DNA from 2 places in the Streptomyces glaucosporus genome. Region 2 is predicted to be linked to the other one. Evidence: riboswitches for the same ligand, from Rfam matches in the RefSeq annotation. Region 2 holds a riboswitch; the other holds the start of a gene.

Region 1 (10,138 bases), on a different contig from region 2:
CCGGATCGACGGCGATGGGGTCCGTCGACGCCGACAGTGTTGATTCGCCCCATCGGGTTGTCAATAGTTTTCGCAAAGATTACGAAAACACTGCGCCGCTCAGGGGTGTCCGGAAGGAAGCGTCATAGCTGTTCAGCGGATTATCAAAGGCGTTGAAGCCCGGAATCGGCTCCCTGTTCTCTCGTCGCGGGAGTCAAGATCGGAGCCAACGTTGTCGAAACTTCCGGAAGTTTTCCGGACTGTTCCGCGCGAGGCGGGGCAGGACGGAAGGGAACAGAACCGCGGCCGAGGACTCCGCACGGCAACCCCGCCCCCGGATCGCTCCCGGGAAACGGACGGGCGGCTCGCAGCGGCCCCTCGGGACCGCCGGCGAGCCGCCCGGGGCCTGCCTCTCAGCACTCGATGACGTTGACCGCCAGCCCGCCGCGCGCGGTCTCCTTGTACTTGACCTTCATGTCCGCGCCCGTCTCCTTCATCGTCTTGATGGCCTTGTCCAGCGAGACGTGGTGGCGGCCGTCGCCGCGCAGGGCCATCCGGGCGGCGGTGATCGCCTTGACCGCCGCCATGCCGTTCCGCTCGATGCAGGGGATCTGGACCAGGCCGCCCACGGGGTCGCAGGTCAGGCCCAGGTTGTGCTCGATGCCGATCTCGGCGGCGTTCTCCACCTGCTCCGGGGAGCCGCCCAGGATCTCCGCGAGACCGCCCGCGGCCATGGAGCAGGCGGACCCCACCTCGCCCTGGCACCCGACCTCGGCGCCGGAGATGGAGGCGTTCTCCTTGAACAGCAGGCCGATGGCCCCCGCCGCCAGCAGGAACCGCACCACCGTGTCGTCGTCGGTGCCGGGGACGAACTCCATCGCGTAGTGGAGGACGGCCGGGATGATGCCGGCCGCGCCGTTGGTGGGGGCGGTGACGACCCGGCCGCCGGAGGCGTTCTCCTCGTTGACCGCCATCGCGTAGAGCGTCACCCACTCCATGGCGTGCGCCGCCGGATCGCCCTCGGCGCGCAGCCGGCGGGCCGAGGCGGCGGCGCGGCGGCGGACCTTCAGCCCGCCGGGCAGGACGCCCTCCCGCGTCATGCCGCGGGCCACGCAGGCCCGCATCACGCCCCAGATCTCCAGCAGGCCCGCGCGGATCTCCTCCTCCGTGCGCCACGCCTTCTCGTTCTCCAGCATCAGGGCCGAGACCGACAGGCCCGTCTCGCGGGCGGTGCGCAGCAGCTCGTCGCCGGTGCGGAAGGGGTACCTCAGCGCGGTGTCGTCGAGCTTGATGCGGTTCTCGCCGACGGCGTCCTCGTCCACCACGAAGCCGCCGCCGACCGAGTAGTAGGTCTTCTCCAGCAGTACGCCGCCGTCGGCGCCGTACGCGGTCAGCGTCATGCCGTTGGCGTGGTACGGCAGCGAGCGGCGGCGGTGGAGCACCAGGTCGGCGTCCGAGTCGAAGGCGATCTCGTGCCCGCCGCCCGGCCCGGCCCCCAGCAGCCGCAGCCGGCCCGACCGGCGGACGCGCTCGACCTCCTCGTCGGCCGTCTCGACGTCCACGGTGCGGGGCGAGTGGCCCTGGAGGCCCAGCACCACCGCCTTGGGGGTGCCGTGGCCGTGGCCGGTGGCGCCCAGGGAGCCGTACAGCCCGGCCCGGAGCGAGACGGTGCGGTCCAGCACGCCCTCCTTCTCCAGGCGGCGCGCGAACATCCCGGCCGCCCGCATGGGCCCCACGGTGTGAGAGCTGGACGGGCCGATGCCGATGGAGAAGAGGTCGAAGACGGAGATGGCCACGACGGCGGACTCCTTTGTCTGCTCGTGGGTGTGCTCGCCGGGTGGGCGAGTGCGTGCGTCCGCGGGTGCGCGGGTGTGGTCCGTCCGGGTGCGCCGCCGGTCGGGCGGCGCACCCGGCGAGGGGCCGGATCTGCCCTGCGGGCGTCCTACAGACCCGGGTACAGCGGGTGCTTCTCGGCCAGGGCCGTCACCCGGGCGGCCAGCGCCTCGGCCTTGTCCTTGTCGAAGGACGGCTTGAGCGCCTCGGCGATCACGTCCGCGACCTCGCGGAAGTCGTCGGCGGTGAAGCCGCGCGTGGCCAGTGCCGGGGTGCCGATCCGCAGGCCCGAGGTGACCATCGGCGGGCGGGGGTCGTTCGGGATGGCGTTGCGGTTGACGGTGATGCCGATCTCGTGGAGGCGGTCCTCGGCCTGCTGCCCGTCCAGCTCGCTCTCCCGCAGGTCGACCAGGACCAGGTGGACGTCGGTGCCGCCGGAGAGGACGGCCACGCCCGCCTCGGCCGCGTCGGGCCGGGTCAGCCGCTCGGCGAGGATCTTCGCGCCCTCCAGCGTGCGGCGCTGGCGGTCCTTGAACTCCTCCGTCGCCGCGATCTTGAAGGCGACGGCCTTGGCCGCGATGACGTGCTCCAGCGGGCCGCCCTGCTGGCCGGGGAAGACCGCGGAGTTGATCTTCTTGGCGTACTCCTGCTTGGACAGGATCACCCCGCCGCGCGGCCCGCCCAGCGTCTTGTGGGTCGTGGTGGTGACCACGTCCGCGTACGGCACGGGGTTGGGGTGGAGCCCGGCGGCCACCAGGCCGGCGAAGTGCGCCATGTCCACCATCAGCAGCGCGCCCACCTCGTCGGCGATCCGGCGGAAGGCGGCGAAGTCGAGCTGCCGCGGGTACGCCGACCAGCCGGCGATGATCAGCCGGGGGCGGTGCTCCTTCGCCAGCCGCTCCACCTCCTCCATGTCCACCAGGCCGGTGGAGGCGTCGACGTGGTAGGCGACCACGTTGTAGAGCTTGCCGGAGAAGTTGATCCGCATGCCGTGGGTCAGGTGGCCGCCGTGGGCCAGGTCCAGGCCCATGATGGTGTCGCCCGGGTCGAGCAGGGCGAACATCGCCGCGGCGTTGGCCTGGGCGCCCGAGTGCGGCTGGACGTTCGCCGCCTCGGCGCCGAAGAGGGCCTTCACCCGCTCGCGGGCCAGGTCCTCGGCCACGTCGACGTTCTCGCAGCCGCCGTAGTAGCGGCGCCCGGGGTAGCCCTCGGCGTACTTGTTGGTGAGGACCGAGCCCTGGGCCTGGAGGACGGCGACCGGAGCGAAGTTCTCCGACGCGATCATCTCCAGGGTGGACTGCTGGCGGCGCAGCTCGGCGTCGACGGCCGCGGCGACGTCGGGATCGACCTCGTGCAGGGAACTGTTCAGAAGCGACATCGGATCTTTCCGATCGTGGTGTGCTGGACGGCGGACGCCGGGACGGGGCGGGGCCGTCCCGGACGGATCACTCGTGGGTGAAGGCGGCGTACTCGTCGGCGGAGAGCAGGTCCCCCGGCTCCTCCGACACCCTCACCTTGAACAGCCAGCCGCCCTCGAAGGGGGCGGAGTTCACCAGCGCCGGATCGTCCACCACGTCCTGGTTGACCTCGGTGACCTCACCGGAGACGGGCGAGTACAGGTCGCTGACCGACTTGGTCGACTCCAGCTCGCCGCAGGGTTCGCCCGCGGTGACCGTGGCGCCGGCCTCGGGGAGCTGGACGTAGACGACGTCACCGAGCGCGTTGGCGGCGTGCTCGGTGATGCCGACCGTCGACACACCGTCCTCGGCGGGCGACACCCACTCGTGCTCCTTGCTGTAGCGCAGCTGCTGGGGGTTGCTCATGACGTGATTCTCCTGGTCAGAAGTGGTTGGTGAGAAACGGGTCTTGCCAGGTGGGACGGCGGGGGCAGGGCCCGCCCCGCCGCGGCGGTCAGCGTCCGCGCCGGTAGAACGGCAGCGCGACGACCTCGTACGGCTCATGCGTACCGCGGATGTCCACGCACACACCCTCCGTGCCCGGCGCGGCGTGGGAGGCGTCCACGTACGCCATCGCGATCGGCTTCCCGAGGGTGGGGGAGGGGGCCCCGGAGGTGACCTCGCCGATCACCGTCCCGCCGGCCGTGACCACGGGGTACCCGGCGCGCGGCACCCGGCGGCCGGAGGCGACCAGGCCGACCAGCTTCCGCGGCGGGTTCTCCTCCGCCCGGCGGGCCGCGGCCTCCAGGGCGGCACGGCCGGTGAAGTCGCCGGGCTTGTCGAACTTCACCACGCGGCCCAGCCCGGCGTCGAAGGGGGTGGTGGCGCGGGTCAGCTCGTGCCCGTACAGCGGCATGCCCGCCTCCAGCCGGAGCGTGTCGCGGCAGGACAGCCCGCACGGCACCAGGCCCGCGTCCGCGCCGGCCTCGGTCAGCGCCTCCCACAGCGTCCGCGCGTCGCCGGGGGAGACGAACAGCTCGAAGCCGTCCTCGCCGGTGTAGCCGGTGCGGGCGATCAGCGCCTCCACGCCCGCGACCGTGCCGGGCAGCCCGGCGTAGTACTTCAGCCCGTCCAGGTCGGCGTCGGTGAGCTTCGCCAGGACGCCGGGCGAGGCGGGGCCCTGGACGGCCAGCAGGGCGTAGGCGTCGCGGTCGTCCCGCACGGCGGCGTCGAAGCCGTCGCGGCGCTCGGTGAGGGCGTCCAGGACCACCTGGGCGTTGGCGGCGTTGGCGACGACCAGGTACTCCTCGGGCGCGAGCCGGTAGACGATCAGGTCGTCGAGGATGCCGCCGGAGGCGTCGCAGATCATGGTGTAGCGGGCCCGGCCCACCGGGACGGCGGACAGGTGCCCGACCAGGGCGCGGTCCAGCAGCTCGCCGGCCTGCGGACCGGTGACGGCGATCTCGCCCATGTGGCTCAGGTCGAACAGGCCGGCGCGGGTGCGGACGGCGTTGTGCTCGTCGCGCTCGCTGCCGTAGCGCAGCGGCATCTCCCAGCCGGCGAAGTCCGTCACGGTGGCGCCCAGGGCGCGGTGGACGGCGTCGAGGGGGACGCGTCGGGGGGATCGGGGGGAATCGCTCATGGCTGTTGCTCCCAGGCGGGTGGCGTGGACAGGTCCGGTGAACGGCGGGGAGGGACATCCTCCCCATCTGTCATCGGAACCTGAGAGGTTCGCCACGAGCCCGCCCGGGCGGACCACGGCTTGCACCTTGGGTGGGACGCCCGCCGGGAGGGGGCGCCCGCTTTTCAGATGTGCCTCGTCCGCGCGGTATCGGGGCCTGAGAGATTCAAGGGAGGACTTGCTCCTTCGGCGCCCCGGTACCCGCCGTGACCGGCGGCTGTCGGGGACTCTCCCGCGCGGACTCGAACGGCCGGTATGCAGTTGGCGCGGACATCATCGCACGCCCGGCGCGCCGGGGGGAGGCGGGCCGCGCGACGGTGGAAGGGTGGGGAGGAGGGAGGGGCGCCGGGAGGTCCGGTGGTCGGCCGCCTTGTCCGCCGTCGCCCTTCTTGACACGCTCTGGGGGAGCCGTGGGGCGCGTGGCCGACAGCGGGAGGACGTACCGGTGAGCAGTCCGGAGAGTGCTTGTACGGCGCACGGTGGAGCGGTGCCCCGGGGGGTGCCCGCGTCCGCGCGGGCCGGGGGGCGCGACCTGCGCGGAACCGCCGGGGTGCGTGTCCTGCGCTTTCCCGCCGGCGACCGGGTGGTGGTCTCCGGCCTGCCGGGCAGCGGCAAGTCCACCCTGATCCGGCGCGTGGTGGCCGCCGGCGAGAGGGTGCGCCGGATCGACTCCCAGGACATGCGGGAGCGCTGGGAGCGGCGGCTGCCCGCCCGGCTGCCCTACGCCGTCTACCGCCCCCTGGTCCGCGCCGCGCACTACCTGTCGCTGTGGCGGGCCCTGGCCTCGGACGCCGGCGTGGTGGTGCACGACTGCGGCACCCAGAGCTGGGTGCGCCGCTGGCTGGCGAGGGACGCCCGGCGGCGCGGCCGGGCCCTGCACATGGTGCTGCTGGACGTGCCGCCCGAGGTGGCGCTGTCCGGGCAGGCGGCGCGGGGACGGGGGGTGTCGGCGTACGCGTTCGCCCGGCACCGGCGGGCGGTGGGGCGCCTGGTGGCGGAAGTGGAGTCGGGGCGGCCGCCCGCCGGCTGCGTCTCGGCGGTGCTGCTGGACCGCCCGGCGGCGGGGGCGCTGCGCGGCATCGTCTTCGAGGGCGTTCGGGACGAGAACGACGAGAACGACGGGGGCGGGGACGACGGCGGGGGCGGGGACGGGACCGGGCGCCGGAGTGCGGATAGTGTTCCGGTATGACCATCCCGCAGCAGTACGGACCGGGGCACGGCGGCGGCTGGCCCGGAAACGAGCTGGAGGAGACCCTCGCCGCGTCGGTCGGCGTCCCCGGAGCGGGCGCCCGGTTGCTGGAGGTGCTCGGCCGCAGCAGCCTGTGGGTGCCGCTGCCCGAGGGCGGCGGCCCGGACAGCCCCAACCTGGACCTGCCGACCGTCCAGCTCGACGGGGCGCCGTACGTCCCGGTCTTCAGCTCCGAGCAGCAGTTCCTGCAGTGCGCCGGCTCGCACCTGCCCTTCGCCGTCGCGCCCGCCCGCGAGTTCGCCCGCGGCCTGCCGCCGCAGGTCGGCATCGTGATCAACCCCGAGGGCACCGTCGGCGCCCCCATCCCCCCGCCGGCCGTGGCCGAGCTGTGCCGCGAGGGCGGCGCCGAGGGTGTGCCGGGCGTGGCGAGCGGCGCCCGGGTGAGGCTCTTCGAGCCCGACTGGCAGGAGGAGCCGGTGGACTTCCTGGCCGCGGCGGCCGGGGAGTTCGCGGGGCTGCCGCAGGTGCGCACCGCGCGCCGGGGCCTGGCCAGCATCGAGGGCGACCCGCCCGCGCTGTTCGTCGGGGTGGAGCTGGACCTGCTGGACCCGGAGGCGCGGGCCGCGGCGCACGGCGCCCTGGGCCGGGCGCTGGGCCGGGAGCCGGTGCGGTGGCCGGTGCAGATGGTCCTGCTGGACGCCGCCCAGGATCCGGTCGTGGACTGGATGAGGGAGTGCGTGCGGCCCTTCTACACGCGCGATCCGCAGCCGTACTGACTGCTGACGCCCGCCGCGGCCCCCGGCCGGACAACCGTTCCGAGTGTTCGCACGGGTGGGCGAATGAGTGGTCCCGGCCCTGTCCGGTCCGGACCGTAAGCTGGTTGGATGTCGGGGGCGGGACGCGCGCGGCCCGGTGCGGAAGACCGCGGGAGAGCGCGGAGGACCGCGGGGAACCGCAGAGGACCAGGAAGACAGAGCGCGGAGTACGAGAAGGGGCGGCCCACGTGAGCGCGGGTGGAAGCGTCGATCAGCTGCTGCATCAGGTGGCGCCCGGACGGTACGACACCTACGAAGCGCTGCTGCACGCCCTCGCCGAGGGCCGGGTGTGGATGCTGCTGTGGCACGGACGGGCCGGCTCCCCCGACGCCCAGTACGGGAACATGGAGGTCGCCGGGCACGGCTACGCGCCCTGTGTGACCTCCGCCCGGGAGCTGGCGGCCTCCGGCTGGACCAGGGAGCACGAAGTGGTCGGCGGCCGGGAGATCGCCGCCGCCCTCTTCCCCGACCGCTGGGGTCTGTGGCTCAACCCGCACGCGCCCGGCGGCGGCGTCGGCATCCCCTGGCTCGACCTGCGCCGGATCGCCGGCGGGCTGGACCGGCTGCCCGCCGGGCCGCTGCGCATCGGCGAACCGACCGTGGACGTCCCGCACTTCTACGCCCAGCTCGTCCAGAACGCCCACCGCACCCCCGCCGTGCGCACCCTGCGCCGCGCCTGGGTGCAGCCCGCGCTGGGCGCGCCGTACCTGGTGATCGGGCTCGACCTGTACGACGACGGCCCGCAGGCGGTGGAGTCGGTGCGGTCGATGATGGAGCGTTCGGTCGCCTCGGTGCCCGACGGACTGGCGGTCTCCACGGTCGCGATGTCGGACGAGTACGACCCGGTCGCCATGTGGCTGCGGGCCAACTCCCGCCCCTTCTTCGACCGCGACGCCCACCAGGGCGCGGCTCCCGCCGCCGCTCCCGGCCACGGTTACGGATACCCTCGGTCCTACTGACGTCGCCCGGTTCCCGACGCCCCGTCAGGTGGGGTTGTGGCGCGGATCATTGTTTCGCCCGTGTTACTCCGCGATGACCTGCGGCGTTGCCGTTCGCCTGGCATGGTCTCAGGTCTATATCGCCGACATGCGGACAGTTCACACCGCTGTTTGGACGCAGTACTGTTCGGGCGACCATCAGTCTGACCGTCACCGACCCCCTGAGGTGGAACATGCGAATAACCAGTTCCAGGGTCGTCCAGACGATCGCGGCCGCCCTCGCGGTTGGTGTGATCGCCACTGGATGCGCCAGTGAACGAGGCAAGGACGACGGAGAAGGAGGGGACACCTTCGTCTTCGGCGCCGCGGGCGACCCGGCCTCCCTGGACCCGGCACTGGCGAGCGACGGTGAGACGTTCCGGGTCACCCGCCAGGCGTTCGAGGCCCTGATCGAGCACGAGCCGGGCGGCACCAAGCTGGTCGGCGGTCTCGCCGAGTCGTGGGACAGCGACAAGACCGGCACCAAGTGGACCTTCAACCTCCGCAAGGGCGTGAAGTTCCACGACGGCGAGAAGCTGACCGCCGAGGCGGTCTGCAAGAACTACGACCACTGGTTCAACTGGACCGGCACATACCAGAACAGCGCGGTCTCGTACTACTGGCAGACCATCTTCGGTGGCTTCGCCAAGAACGAGAGCAAGGACGCCCCCAAGGCCAACTACAAGGGCTGCACCGCGAAGGACGAGCTCACCGCCGTCATCGAGGTGCACGAGCCCTCCGCCAACCTGCCGGGCGGCTTCTCCCTCCAGGCCGTCGCCATCCACTCGCCGAAGGCCATCGACGCCTACAAGAAGCAGGAGGCGACCGGCGAGGACGACGCCATCACCTACCCGAAGTACAGCCAGGAGGCCGGTACGGTCGCCGGCACCGGTCCCTTCAGGATCGTCGACTGGGACAAGGGCAACAACGAGGTCACCCTGGAGCGCTTCGACGACTACTGGGGCGAGAAGGCCGGTGTGAAGAAGCTGGTCTTCCGCACCATCGCCGAGGAGTCCGCGCGCCGCCAGGCCCTGCAGGCCGGCAACATCGACGGCTACGACCTGGTCGCCCCCGCGGACGTGAAGACCCTCGAGAAGGAGGGCTTCCAGGTCCCGGTCCGCGACGTGTTCAACATCTTCTACATGGGCTTCTCGCAGGAGGCGAACAAGGCCCTGAAGAAGAAGGAGGTCCGCCAGGCCATCGCGCACGCGATCGACCGGGAGAACGTCGTCAAGACCCAGCTGCCCGAGGGCGGCAAGGTGGCCACGCAGTTCGTGCCGGACACCGTGGACGGCTACTCGGACAAGGTCACCACCTACCCGTTCGACACCGACAAGGCCAAGGACCTGCTGAAGAAGGCCGGCGAGGAGAAGCTCGCGGTCGACTTCTGCTACCCGACCGAGGTGACGCGCCCCTACATGCCCGCCCCGGTGGACATGTTCGAGCTGATGAAGGCCGACCTGGAGAAGGCCGGCATCAAGGTCAACCCCAAGCCCATGAAGTGGGCCCCGACCTACCTCGACGCCACCGAGAACGGCACCTGCGACCTGCACCTGCTGGGCTGGACCGGTGACTTCAACGACGCCTACAACTTCATCGGCACCTGGTTCGCCGGCTACGACAAGCAGTGGGGCTTCCGCGACGACAAGGTCTTCGACGCCATGAAGGCCGCCGAGAGCGAGCCGGACGTCGCCAAGCGGGTCGAGCTGTACAAGAAGGCCAACGAGGTCGTCGTGGACTACCTGCCGGGCGTCCCGATCTCCTCGTCCCCGCCGTCCATCGCGTTCGCCAAGGACGTCAACCCGCCGAAGGTCTCCCCGCTGACGCAGGAGAACTTCGCCGAGGTCTCGTTCAAGTAAACGCCTGATCGCGCAGGTCCGCCCGGCCACGGCAATCCTGTGGCCGGGCGGACCTGACTGTGAGCAAGAAAGGGGCATCGCGGGGTGTTGCGTCTCGTAGCGCGAAGACTGCTGCAACTCATACCGACCCTGCTGGGTCTGTCCGTTCTGCTGTTCCTCTGGCTGAACCGACTGCCCGGCGGACCCGCGGCGGCCATGCTCGGAGAGCGCGCCACCGCCGCCGACAAGGCCCGCATCGAGGCCGCTCTCGGACTGGACCAGCCGGTGTGGGTCCAGTACGGCCGCTTCCTGAAGCGGCTCTCCGAGCTGGACCTGGGCATCTCCACCCAGACCGGGCGGCCGGTGTGGGACGAGTTCACCCGGGCCTTCCCCGCCACGGTGGAACTGGCCGTCGCGGCCATGCTCATC
Region 2 (10,138 bases):
GCGCGGACGGTCGAAGCGCTGCTCGTCCAGCAGGCGCCGCAGCCCCTCGAGACACCGGTGGAGCCTGTCCCTGTAGTGCTGGCGGTCGGACAGGCCGAACTCGCCGGCCACGACCTTCTCGCCCATCGAAGCGTCCCTCCTCCAGTGAACCGTGACCGGATGATGCCCCGCCGATGCGAGAGATAACGCACCATCTGCGGGCGGAGGACGCTAAGCTGATGCCGACGGCTTTCACCGGGCACATTCCCAAGGCATGCGGCTTCCGGCACAGATGGTTGCCGACGGCATACGGATCCTCACTTGTGAGAAATACCGAAAAGATACAGACGACCGCATAGCCAATCATTCCCGAGGTCAGCGGCCTGTCGTCCGAGGACTCGCAGATGAAACCCCCGGAAAAATGTCCTGATGCCCCCTTGCCGGTAACATGCGAGACGGCTAGTCGAAACACCGACTGAACACCCGTCGTATAAACTCCACAAAAGCGGCCGAGACGCGGCTCCTCACACGAGCGCCGTTCCGTCGAAGCCTTCCCTCCGGCCCCTTTCGTGGCCTCCCAGTACGCCGACAGCGCCGTCCGCGCCTGCTGAGCACCACCGTGTCTCCGAGCGAGAGGCGACCCACCATGCCCCTGCGTGTCCAACCGGCCCCGGCACCCGCTCTGCGCAGCGTGCACGCGGCCCTCGGTTCCTCCACCGGTCTCCGCGGCAAGTTCACCCCTCCCGGTCCGCAGGCCCGGACAGGCTCCGTGCGACCGGACCTCCCCCTGCCCCTCCACGTGCTGGACGGGATCACGGCCGCGGCCGGCCCGCCCCGCACCCGACTGACCGGCTGGCGCTTCCTGCTGCGCGACGCCCATGGCGTGGTGGGGGCCGCCGAGGCCATGCTCACGGCGGACGGCTGGACGTTCTCCCACTTCTGCGAGGGGCCGTTCATCGCCTCCACCGAGACCGCCCTGGCGCTGGCCGAGACGCTGCCGACGACGTACCAGCCGCGGCTGCTGTCCGTGCCGGAGCTGTACATGCTCACGCTGTGGCTCCACGGCGACACGGAGGCCGACGCCGCGGGCGGCTCCCCCGCACCGGACGACCTGCTGGTGCCGCTGGCCCCGGCGCCGCCGGGGATCGCCGCGCACCGCCCGCACCGTGTCGACGGCCTGCTGCCGCTGCTGACCCGCCGGCTGGTGCCTCCGCCCCTGCTGGGCACGCCCGCCTGAGGGAGACGCGCGGCACAACCGCAGGTGCGATGCCCCGCGGCCCGACGGCCGCGGGGCATCGCGCTGTTCCCCCCACCTCATTGACTAGTCTTTCTCGGTGGCAACACCACCCGAACGGATTACTCTTTCCTCCGCGCTCACCCGGGAAGGGCGCGCGCCGCCAAACTGTGGGAAGAGCTGCGCCGAAATCCCTGCGGAATTCCTCCTTCTACGGCCAGACTGGGCCGACCGACAGATACGGGGGCGGTCATGGAAGACACCTCGAATCGCAGCACCACCACACCGCAGCGAAAGAACCCCATCATGTGCCAGCACCAACCACCCTGCCCGTCAGCCGACTCCCCCGACCGCGAGGCCGCCCACCTGGTGGCGCACTTCCCGGAACAGGGCTGGAGTCTGCTGTGCAACGGCGTCCTCCTCTTCGAGGACACCGGTGAGCTGCTGCCGGACGGGCGGATCATCGCACCCCACCGGCCGCTGGTCACCGGACACGTCACGACCGCGGCCTGAGGCCGCGGCGCGCCCGCTCCAGGGTCCCGGCGTACGGGAGCGCGGGCGCCCCGGCACATGCCGGGGCGCCCGCGCTCCCTGTCCCGCGCTGTCCCGCGCCCTTCCGTTCCGCGCTGCCGCGGCGGGCGGGCCGTCAGCCGTCGTACTCGTCCAGCGGCGGGCACGAGCAGACCAGGTTGCGGTCTCCGTAGGCTCCGTCGATGCGCCGCACCGGAGGCCAGTACTTGTCGGCCGCGACGACGCCCCCGGGGAAGGCCGCCTCCTCACGCCCGTAGGGCCGCCCCCACTCCCCCGCGATCTGCGCCGCCGTGTGCGGGGCGTTGCGCAGCGGGTTGTCCTCCACGCTCCACTCGCCCGAGGCGACCTTCTCGATCTCGGCCCGGATCGCGATCATCGCGTCGCAGAAGCGGTCCAGCTCCGCGAGGTCCTCGCTCTCGGTGGGCTCGATCATCAGCGTCCCGGCCACGGGGAAGGACATCGTCGGGGCGTGGAAGCCGTAGTCGATCAGCCGCTTGGCGACGTCGTCGATGGTGACGCCGGTGGCCTTGGTCAGCGGGCGGACGTCGATGATGCACTCGTGCGCGACCAGGCCGCCCGGGCCGGTGTAGAGCACCGGGTAGTGCGGCTCCAGCCGCTTGGCGACGTAGTTGGCGCCCAGCACCGCCACCTGCGTGGCGCGGCGCAGCCCCTCGGCGCCCATCAGCCGCACGTACGCCCACGAGATCGGCAGGATGCCCGCCGATCCCCACGGCGCCGCCGAGATCGGCCCCACACCCGTCTCCGGACCGGCCGCGGGCTGGAGCGGGTGGTTGGGCAGGTAGGGCGCCAGGTGGGCGCGCACTCCGATCGGCCCGACGCCCGGGCCGCCGCCGCCGTGCGGGATGCAGAACGTCTTGTGCAGGTTCAGGTGGGAGACGTCCGCGCCGAACTTCCCCGGCCTGGCCAGGCCGACCAGCGCGTTGAGGTTGGCGCCGTCGACGTAGACCTGGCCGCCGGCGTCGTGGACGGCCGCGCAGATGTCGGTGATGTGCTCCTCGAACACCCCGTGGGTGGAGGGATAGGTCACCATCAGCACCGCGAGCTCCTCGCGGTGCTTGTCGATCTTCGCCCGCAGGTCCTCGACGTCCACGTCGCCGTTCTCGCCCGTCTTGACCACCACGACCTTCATCCCGGCCATCACCGCGCTGGCCGCGTTGGTGCCGTGCGCGGAGGACGGGATGAGGCAGACGGTGCGCCGCTCCTCGCCGTTGGCGCGGTGGTAGGCCCGTACCGCCAGCAGGCCGGCCAGCTCGCCCTGCGACCCGGCGTTGGGCTGGAGGGAGACCTTGTCGTAGCCGGTGACCTCGGCCAGCCGCTCCTCCAGCTCCCGGATCAGCGTCAGGTAGCCCTCGGCCTGCTCGGCGGGCGCGAAGGGGTGCAGACCGCCGAACTCCGGCCAGGTGACCGGCTCCATCTCGGTGGTGGCGTTGAGCTTCATCGTGCACGAGCCCAGCGGGATCATGCCGCGGTCCAGGGCGTAGTCCCGGTCGGCGAGCCGGCGCAGGTAACGCAGCATCGAGGTCTCGGAACGGTGCCGGTGGAAGACGGGGTGCGTCAGGTAGCCGCTCTCGCGCAGCAGTCCGCCGGGCAGGGCGTCGCCGGCGGCGGCGTCCAGCCTGTCGACGTCCCCGGCGCGGGCCCGCACCCCGAAGGCCTCCCAGACGGCGGCGAGGTGCTCGCGCCGGGTGGTCTCGTCGCAGGCGGCGCCGACCAGGTCGGCGCCGTCCTGGCGCAGGTTGATCCCGGCCTCCCGGGCGGCGGCGACGACCTCGGCGGCCCGCCCCGGAACCCGCGCGGTGACGGTGTCGAAGAACGCGTCGTGCACGACCTCGACCCCGCCCTCGCGCAGCCCCGCCGCCAGGACGGCGGCGTAGCGGTGGGTGCGGCGGGCGATGGCGGCCAGCCCGTCGGGGCCGTGGTAGACGGCGTACATCGAGGCCATCACGGCGAGCAGCACCTGGGCGGTGCAGATGTTGCTGGTGGCCCTCTCGCGGCGGATGTGCTGCTCGCGCGTCTGCAGGGCCAGGCGGTAGGCCGTGGTGCCGTCGGCGTCCACCGAGACGCCGACCAGCCGGCCGGGCAGGCTGCGCGCGTACGCCTCCCGTACGGCCATGTATCCGGCGTGCGGTCCGCCGAAGCCCATCGGCACCCCGAAGCGCTGGGTGGTGCCCACCGCGATGTCGGCGCCCAGCTCGCCGGGCGGGGTCAGCAGGGTCAGGGCGAGCAGGTCGGCTGCGACGGTGACGACGGCCCCCAGCTCGTGCGCCCGCTCCACGACGGGCCGCAGGTCGCGCACGGCGCCCGAGGCTCCCGGGTACTGCAGCAGCACGCCGAAGACGCCGCGCTCGGCGACCTCGGCGGGGATCCCGTCGGACAGGTCGGCGACCACGATCTCGACGCCGGTGGGTTCGGCGCGGGTCTCGACCACGGCGATGGTCTGCGGCAGGCAGTCGGCGTCCACCAGGAACACGCCGTCCTTGACCTTGCCCACGCGGCGGGAGAGCGCCATGGCCTCGGCCGCGGCGGTGCCCTCGTCCAGCAGGGAGGCGCCGGCGGTGGGCAGGCCGGTCAGGTCGGCCACCATGGTCTGGAAGTTCAGCAGCGCCTCCAGGCGCCCCTGGGAGATCTCCGGCTGGTAGGGCGTGTAGGCGGTGTACCAGGCCGGGTTCTCCATGACGTTGCGCATGATGACCGGCGGAGTGAAGGTGCCGTAGTAGCCCAGGCCGATCATGGACTGCAGCACCTGGTTGCGGGAGGCCAGGGAGCGCAGTTCGGCGAGGACCTCCGCCTCGCTGCGGGCCGCGGGCAGGTTCAGCGCCTCGGTGCTCCTGATCACCTCGGGCACCGCGGCGGCGGTCAGCTCGTCGAGCGATCCGTAACCCACCTGGGCGAGCATCTTGGCCCGGTCGCCGGCGTCGGGGCCGATGTGGCGGTCCTCGAAGGGCGTGCCCCGCTCCAGCGCGGTGAGGGAGATGCGGTCGTGTGTCATCTGCGGAGGCCTCCTGGTCTCTGCGACCTGCGGGGGGCACCACGGCACGGGCGCCCGAACGGCCTCCCCCTCTGTCATCTCGACCTGAGAGCTTCACCGGCCCGTGTCCGCGACCCGGCTTTCACCGTCGGTGAGGAGGGGCTGCGGTGTCGCTCGTCCGCGGCCCGCCCTGCTTTCCAGAGTGACCTCACCCGCGCGGTACCTGGGCCTGAGAGATTCCGGGGAGGATTTGCTCCTTCGGCGCCTCCGGCGTCTGCCGTCGGAGGACTCTCCCGCTCGGGGTCAGCAGCCGTTTCAGAGCCTACCAGCGACGGACGGCGCGGGCCCCGCTCCGGTTCCGGCCCCGGTTTCGAGTGGCCGATGCACCGATTGTGCCCTTTCGTTGTTTGTAGGGACCGTTTCCGAGCAGGCGCGGACTTATGCGAGCAGTTGGAGGGACCGTGCGAACCGACATCGATCCGCGGCACCTGATAGGCCTCAAGGCGTTCGACCGCGACGGACAGAAGATAGGCACCGTGGACGAGGTGTACCTCGACGACGCCACCGGCGTGCCGGAGTGGGCGGCGGTGCGCACCGGGCTCTTCGGCCGTGACGCCTTCGTCCCGCTGGAGCCCAGCGAGGTGGTGGACGGGGTGCTGCGGGTGCCCTTCGAGCGCTCCCTCGTCAAGGGGGCGCCGGATTTCGGCGTGGGCCACCACCTCTCCCCCGAGCAGGAGCTGACGCTCTACCGCCACTACGGGCTGGACGTGCCCGCCGAGGCCTCCGTGTCCGGCGACGAGATCACCTTCGGGCGGATCGCCGGCTCGGAGGGCTGAGCGGTCGGCAGCGGAAGGGGTTCCGAGGGTTCCAGCTCGGGGTCGTCCACCGCGAAGGTGCGCACCCGGCCCGGCGGCGAGCCCGGTTCCTCGAACCGCACCGTGACCCTTCCCAGACCGCTCCCCTGGACCCAGCCCGGCCCGTACCGTGCGTGCCGTACGTCCAGACCGGGCAGCCAGCGGCGTTCGTTCCCCGAGACCTCTCCGGCCGCGGCGGCCGGCTCCACCGGTGGAGCCGGCCGCCGCGGCCGGCCGGTGTGGAGGACGTCGGCGGCCTGGGCGAACAGGTCCTCCTGGGTGAAGTCGGCCAGACCGCTCACCCCCACTCCCAGCAGCCGCACCCCCGCGGTGGTGTCCACCCCCTCGACGAGGCGGGCCGCGGCTTCCCTGACGACCGCCGGATCGTCCGTGGGACCGCGCAGCGTCTCGGAGCGGGTGAGGGTGGAGAAGTCGTAGCGGCGCACCTTGACCACCACCGTGCGTCCGGAGCGTCCCGCCTTCCGCAACCGCTCCACGCACCGGTCGGCCAGCCGGGCGATCTCCGCGTGGATCCGGGCGCGGTCGGTGAGGTCGGTGTCGAAGGTGTCCTCCACCGAGACCGACTTGGCGTCCCGGTCGGCCACCACCGGCCGCTCGTCGATGCCCTGCGCCATCGTGTACAGCGCCGTGCCGTGTGCCCTGCCCAGCAGGCGGACCAGTTCCGCCTCCCCGGCCTCGACGATCTCACCGACGGTCGCCACCCCCGCCCGGCGCAGTGTCTGGGCGGTGGCCGGCCCCACGCCGGGCAGCGTCCGCACCGGCATGGGAGCCAGCAGAGCCCGCTCCGTGCCGGGCTGGATCACCACCAGCCCGTCGGGTTTGGCCCGCTCCGAGGCGATCTTGGCGAGCATCTTCGACCCTGCCAGGCCGACCGAGCCGCTGAGCCCCGTGGCGGCCCGGATGTCCCGGCGCAGCCGTTCGCCGACGGCTCGGGCCTCCCGGGCCGACCCCACCTCCAGACCGCCCGCCCGGAGGTCCACGAACGCCTCGTCCAGGCTCAGCGGCTCCACCAGCGGCGACAGCTCGCGCAGCAGGCCCATCACCACGTCGCTCACCCGTCGGTAGAGGCCGAAGCGAGGTGTGAGGTAGGCGGCGTTGGGGCACAGCCGCCGGGCCTGCGCCATCGGCATCGCCGAGTGCACTCCGAAGGGACGGGCCTCGTAGGAGGCGGTGGCGACCACCCCGCGCGGCCCGAGACCGCCGACGATCACGGGTTTCCCGCGCAGGCTGGGCTTCGCCGCCTGCTCCACGGCGGCGAAGAACGCGTCCATGTCCAGGTGCAGGATCGTCGGTGCCCCTCTCACACCTGCGATGCTGCCCTATGCCGCTGACAACCGTGACGGCCCTCCCGGCCCGTGCCCGGAAGCCCTGCGGTCTTCCGGGCACGTGTCCGGCCGCGCCGGTCCGGGGCGGCGCCCCGGCGGTCAGCCCGCCCGGTTGCGGCGCCGCGCCAGCTCGTCGGCGGGGTTGTTCCCGACCAGCGTCTCCCCGGTGTCGACCCGCTCGGCGTGCAGCTGGGACAGGAGCGCCTCGACGTCCCGCCAGACCGCTCCGACGGCGATCCCGAAGACTCCCTGGCCGCCCTGGAGGAGGTCGACGACCTCGTCGGGTGAGGAGCACTCGTAGACCGTCGCCCCGTCGCTCATCAGCGTCATCTGCGCGAGGTCGCCGAGATCCCGCGAGCGCAGGTGCTTCACGGCCGCGCGGATGTTCTGCAGGGACACCCCGGCGTCCAGGAGCCGCTTGACGATCTTGAGGACCACCACGTCGCGGAAGCTGTAGAGCCGCTGGGTTCCGGAGCCGTACGCCGGACGGACGCTCGGCTCGACCAGCCCCGTGCGGGCCCAGTAGTCCAGCTGCCTGTACGTGATGCCCGCGGCCGCGCACGCCGTGGGACCCCGGTAGCCGATCAGCTCGGAGCCGGCGTCCCGCGCTGCGGAGGCGGACTGCGCAGGGGGCCGTATGGAGGATCCGTGCAACGGGTACGGATCGCTCGCCGCCCTACTGTCGCCGGTGCTTCTCACGCCGACCCTCCGTCCTTCACGTCCCGCGGATATGCCCCGGGACCTGCCCAATCGACGGTAGGCAGTCACCCGGGGTGCGTCAACGATCGCCACACTCGGCACGCCGGGTGATAATCACCCAAGGGGTGGTTTCGCGTGCCCTCGTCACGGGAATGGGTGCCGGAATGGTCTGACGCCGCGTGCGCGCCCTACTGGTTGCTGGTACCGAAGTCCTCCGGGGAGATCTGGTCGAGGAACTCGCGGAACTTCTCCACCTCGTCCTCCTGCTCGTCGGGGATCGCGATCCCGGCGTCGTCCAGCACATCGTCGCTGCCGTAGATCGGCGTCCCGGTCCGCAGGGCCAGCGCTATGGCGTCGGACGGCCGCGCGCTCACCTCCACGCCACTGGCGAAGACCAGCTCGGCGTAGAAGACCCCCTCCCGCAGATCGGTGATCCGCACAGCGGTGAGCTCCTGGCCCACCGCTTCCAGAACATCCTTGAACAGGTCATGGGTCAGCGGGCGGGCGGGCGTCATGCCCTGCTGGGCGAAGGCGATCGCGGTCGCCTCGCCCGGACCGATCCAGATGGGAAGGTACCGGTCGCCTCCGACTTCACGCAGGAGAACGATCGGCTGGTTGGAGGGCATTTCGACCCGGACACCCACAACGTCGAGCTCGTTCACACAGCAACCCTAGGACGTGCCCGCCCTCTTTGGGTAGTCGAGCAGCCCGCCGTCTCAGTGGAGCCGTGCCCTGAGCGCCGACCGGACCAGAGCGGCGTGCAGCCGCACCGCCAGCGTCGCCAGCTCCCGCGCGGTCGTCTCGGCATGCGCTCTGGTCTGCGGGTTCCGGTGCCGCCGCAGCGGCGCGACAAGCTGCTCGATCAGCCCCGCCTCCCGTTCGGCCGCGGCCTTCACCATGCGCAGGTGGCGGGGCTCCAGGCCGTACCGTCCCAGATCGGCGACGATCCGGGCGATGGTGACCGTCTCGGCGTCGTACCCGCCGTCCCGGGCCGGAGCGATCAGCCCGTACGTCTCCCACTCGGCGAGCTGCTCCTCGTCCACCTCGGCGGCGGCCATCAGCTCGGTGCGCCCCACCCGCCCCGCGGTGAGGCTCTCGGAGATCCCCGAGCCGTCGGGGATCCCGGCGTCCGGGGCGACCGCCGGGGCCGGGATGCCGTCCAGCGGGTCGGCCGGCCGGGTCGGGCCCGGCAGCCGGATCTCCTCTCCCCGGTCGAGCGCGTCGAGCTGTTCCCGGATGACCCGCAGCGGCAGGTAGTGATCACGCTGCAGCCGCAGCACACGGCTCAGACGCTCCACGTCCGCCGCGCTGAACTTCCGGTAGCCCGACGGGGTGCGCTGCGGCTCCACCAGGCCCTCGGACTCCAGGAAACGGATCTTGGAGATCGTCACCTCGGGAAACTCGTCCCGCAGCAGGTTGAGTACGGCTCCGATGCTCATCGGGCCTGGTTCCTCGGCGGCGGTGCCCTTGCGGGCACCGCCGGACCGTGATTGCGGCATGGGGCGTCCCCGGGACGGTCGGTCGGATCAGACGGTCCGCTTGCTCGCGAAGAAGACCAGTCGGTACTTGCCGATCTGGACCTCGTCGCCGTTGTTGAGCACGACCGAGTCGATCCGCTCGCGGTTGACATACGTGCCGTTGAGGCTGCCGACGTCGGCGACGGTGAACCGGCCGTCCGGGCCACGCCTGAACTCCACGTGGCTCCGGGAGACGGTCACGTCGTCGAGGAAGATGTCGCTCTGCGGATGCCGCCCGGCCGTCGTCAGCTCGCTGTCCAGCAGGAAGCGGCTTCCGGAGTTCGGGCCCCGGCGCACCACCAGAAGCGCCGAGCCCGCCGGCAGGGCGTCCACGGCCGCCTGGGCCTCGGGCGACAGCGGCGGCGCCGCCTGGCCCGTCATCTCGGCCTCGTAGGCCTCCAGGCCCGAGATCGAGATGGTGGAGGTCGTCTCCGACGAACGCTCCGGCGCGGAGGCGCCGCCGTGCAGCGGCGCACCGCAGTTGGAGCAGAACCGGCTCGTCTCGGCGACGTGGTTCCCGCACCTCGGGCAGACCGACACGCCCGACTCCCCTCCCGGGGCCGACGGCGTCTGCGAACCTATGCCGCCGCCCCCGGGCGCGACCTCGTCCCGGAAGAGCGGACGCTGCGTGTTCTCGGCAGCCTCGCCGCCTCGCTGCGCACGGTGACGCGCACCGTCGCCGGAGTCCTGACGCTTGCCGAACAACTTCCCAAGAAAACTCACGGGCGATTCCCCTCGCACGAAACAGACCCGCCCGTGGGGCAGGACAGACCCTCAATGCTCACAGTGGCCGTACCGGACATCTTCACAACGTCCCCGGCCTTCGGACAGTTTCCCCTACTCATAGGCCGGCAAGCCCGCCGACCCCCCGGTTTCTCTCGCATCGGCTCACTGCGGTGACGACTGAGCGTAGTCAGGGCGCTTCGCCGATCGCAAGGCATCCACGACGATCTTCTCTGAACGGGTTATGGACACGGTGGCCTGCTCCT

What was found. A riboswitch is a leader RNA that binds a small molecule or an ion and turns the genes downstream of it on or off. The one in region 2 is predicted to bind glycine.
Region 1: linked by a shared signal. The riboswitch ahead of gcvT (glycine cleavage system aminomethyltransferase GcvT) and the one ahead of gcvP (aminomethyl-transferring glycine dehydrogenase) in region 2 are both predicted to bind glycine.

What each region holds. Positions count from the first base shown of each region.
Region 1 is NZ_BAAATJ010000011.1:108,806-118,943, forward strand. Features, by position in the region: gene ABD358_RS14185 (L-serine ammonia-lyase) at 393-1,775, opposite strand; gene glyA (serine hydroxymethyltransferase) at 1,922-3,190, opposite strand; gene gcvH (glycine cleavage system protein GcvH) at 3,258-3,635, opposite strand; gene gcvT (glycine cleavage system aminomethyltransferase GcvT) at 3,724-4,851, opposite strand; glycine riboswitch at 5,026-5,135, opposite strand; gene ABD358_RS14205 (AAA family ATPase) at 5,336-6,079, shown strand; gene ABD358_RS14210 (enhanced serine sensitivity protein SseB) at 6,076-6,855, shown strand; gene ABD358_RS14215 (enhanced serine sensitivity protein SseB C-terminal domain-containing protein) at 7,083-7,853, shown strand; gene ABD358_RS14220 (ABC transporter substrate-binding protein) at 8,066-9,730, shown strand; gene ABD358_RS14225 (ABC transporter permease) at 9,815-10,138, shown strand, end outside.
Region 2 is NZ_BAAATJ010000005.1:241,301-251,438, forward strand. Features, by position in the region: gene ABD358_RS08985 (glutamate-cysteine ligase family protein) at 1-126, opposite strand, end outside; gene ABD358_RS08990 (hypothetical protein) at 626-1,216, shown strand; gene ABD358_RS08995 (DUF5999 family protein) at 1,520-1,726, shown strand; gene gcvP (aminomethyl-transferring glycine dehydrogenase) at 1,860-4,754, opposite strand; glycine riboswitch at 4,941-5,039, opposite strand; gene ABD358_RS09005 (PRC-barrel domain-containing protein) at 5,174-5,569, shown strand; gene ABD358_RS09010 (DNA polymerase IV) at 5,488-6,912, opposite strand; gene ABD358_RS09015 (MerR family transcriptional regulator) at 7,033-7,632, opposite strand; gene ABD358_RS09020 (bifunctional nuclease family protein) at 7,821-8,294, opposite strand; gene ftsR (transcriptional regulator FtsR) at 8,349-9,131, opposite strand; gene ABD358_RS09030 (FHA domain-containing protein) at 9,159-9,872, opposite strand; gene ABD358_RS09035 (DUF881 domain-containing protein) at 10,038-10,138, opposite strand, start outside.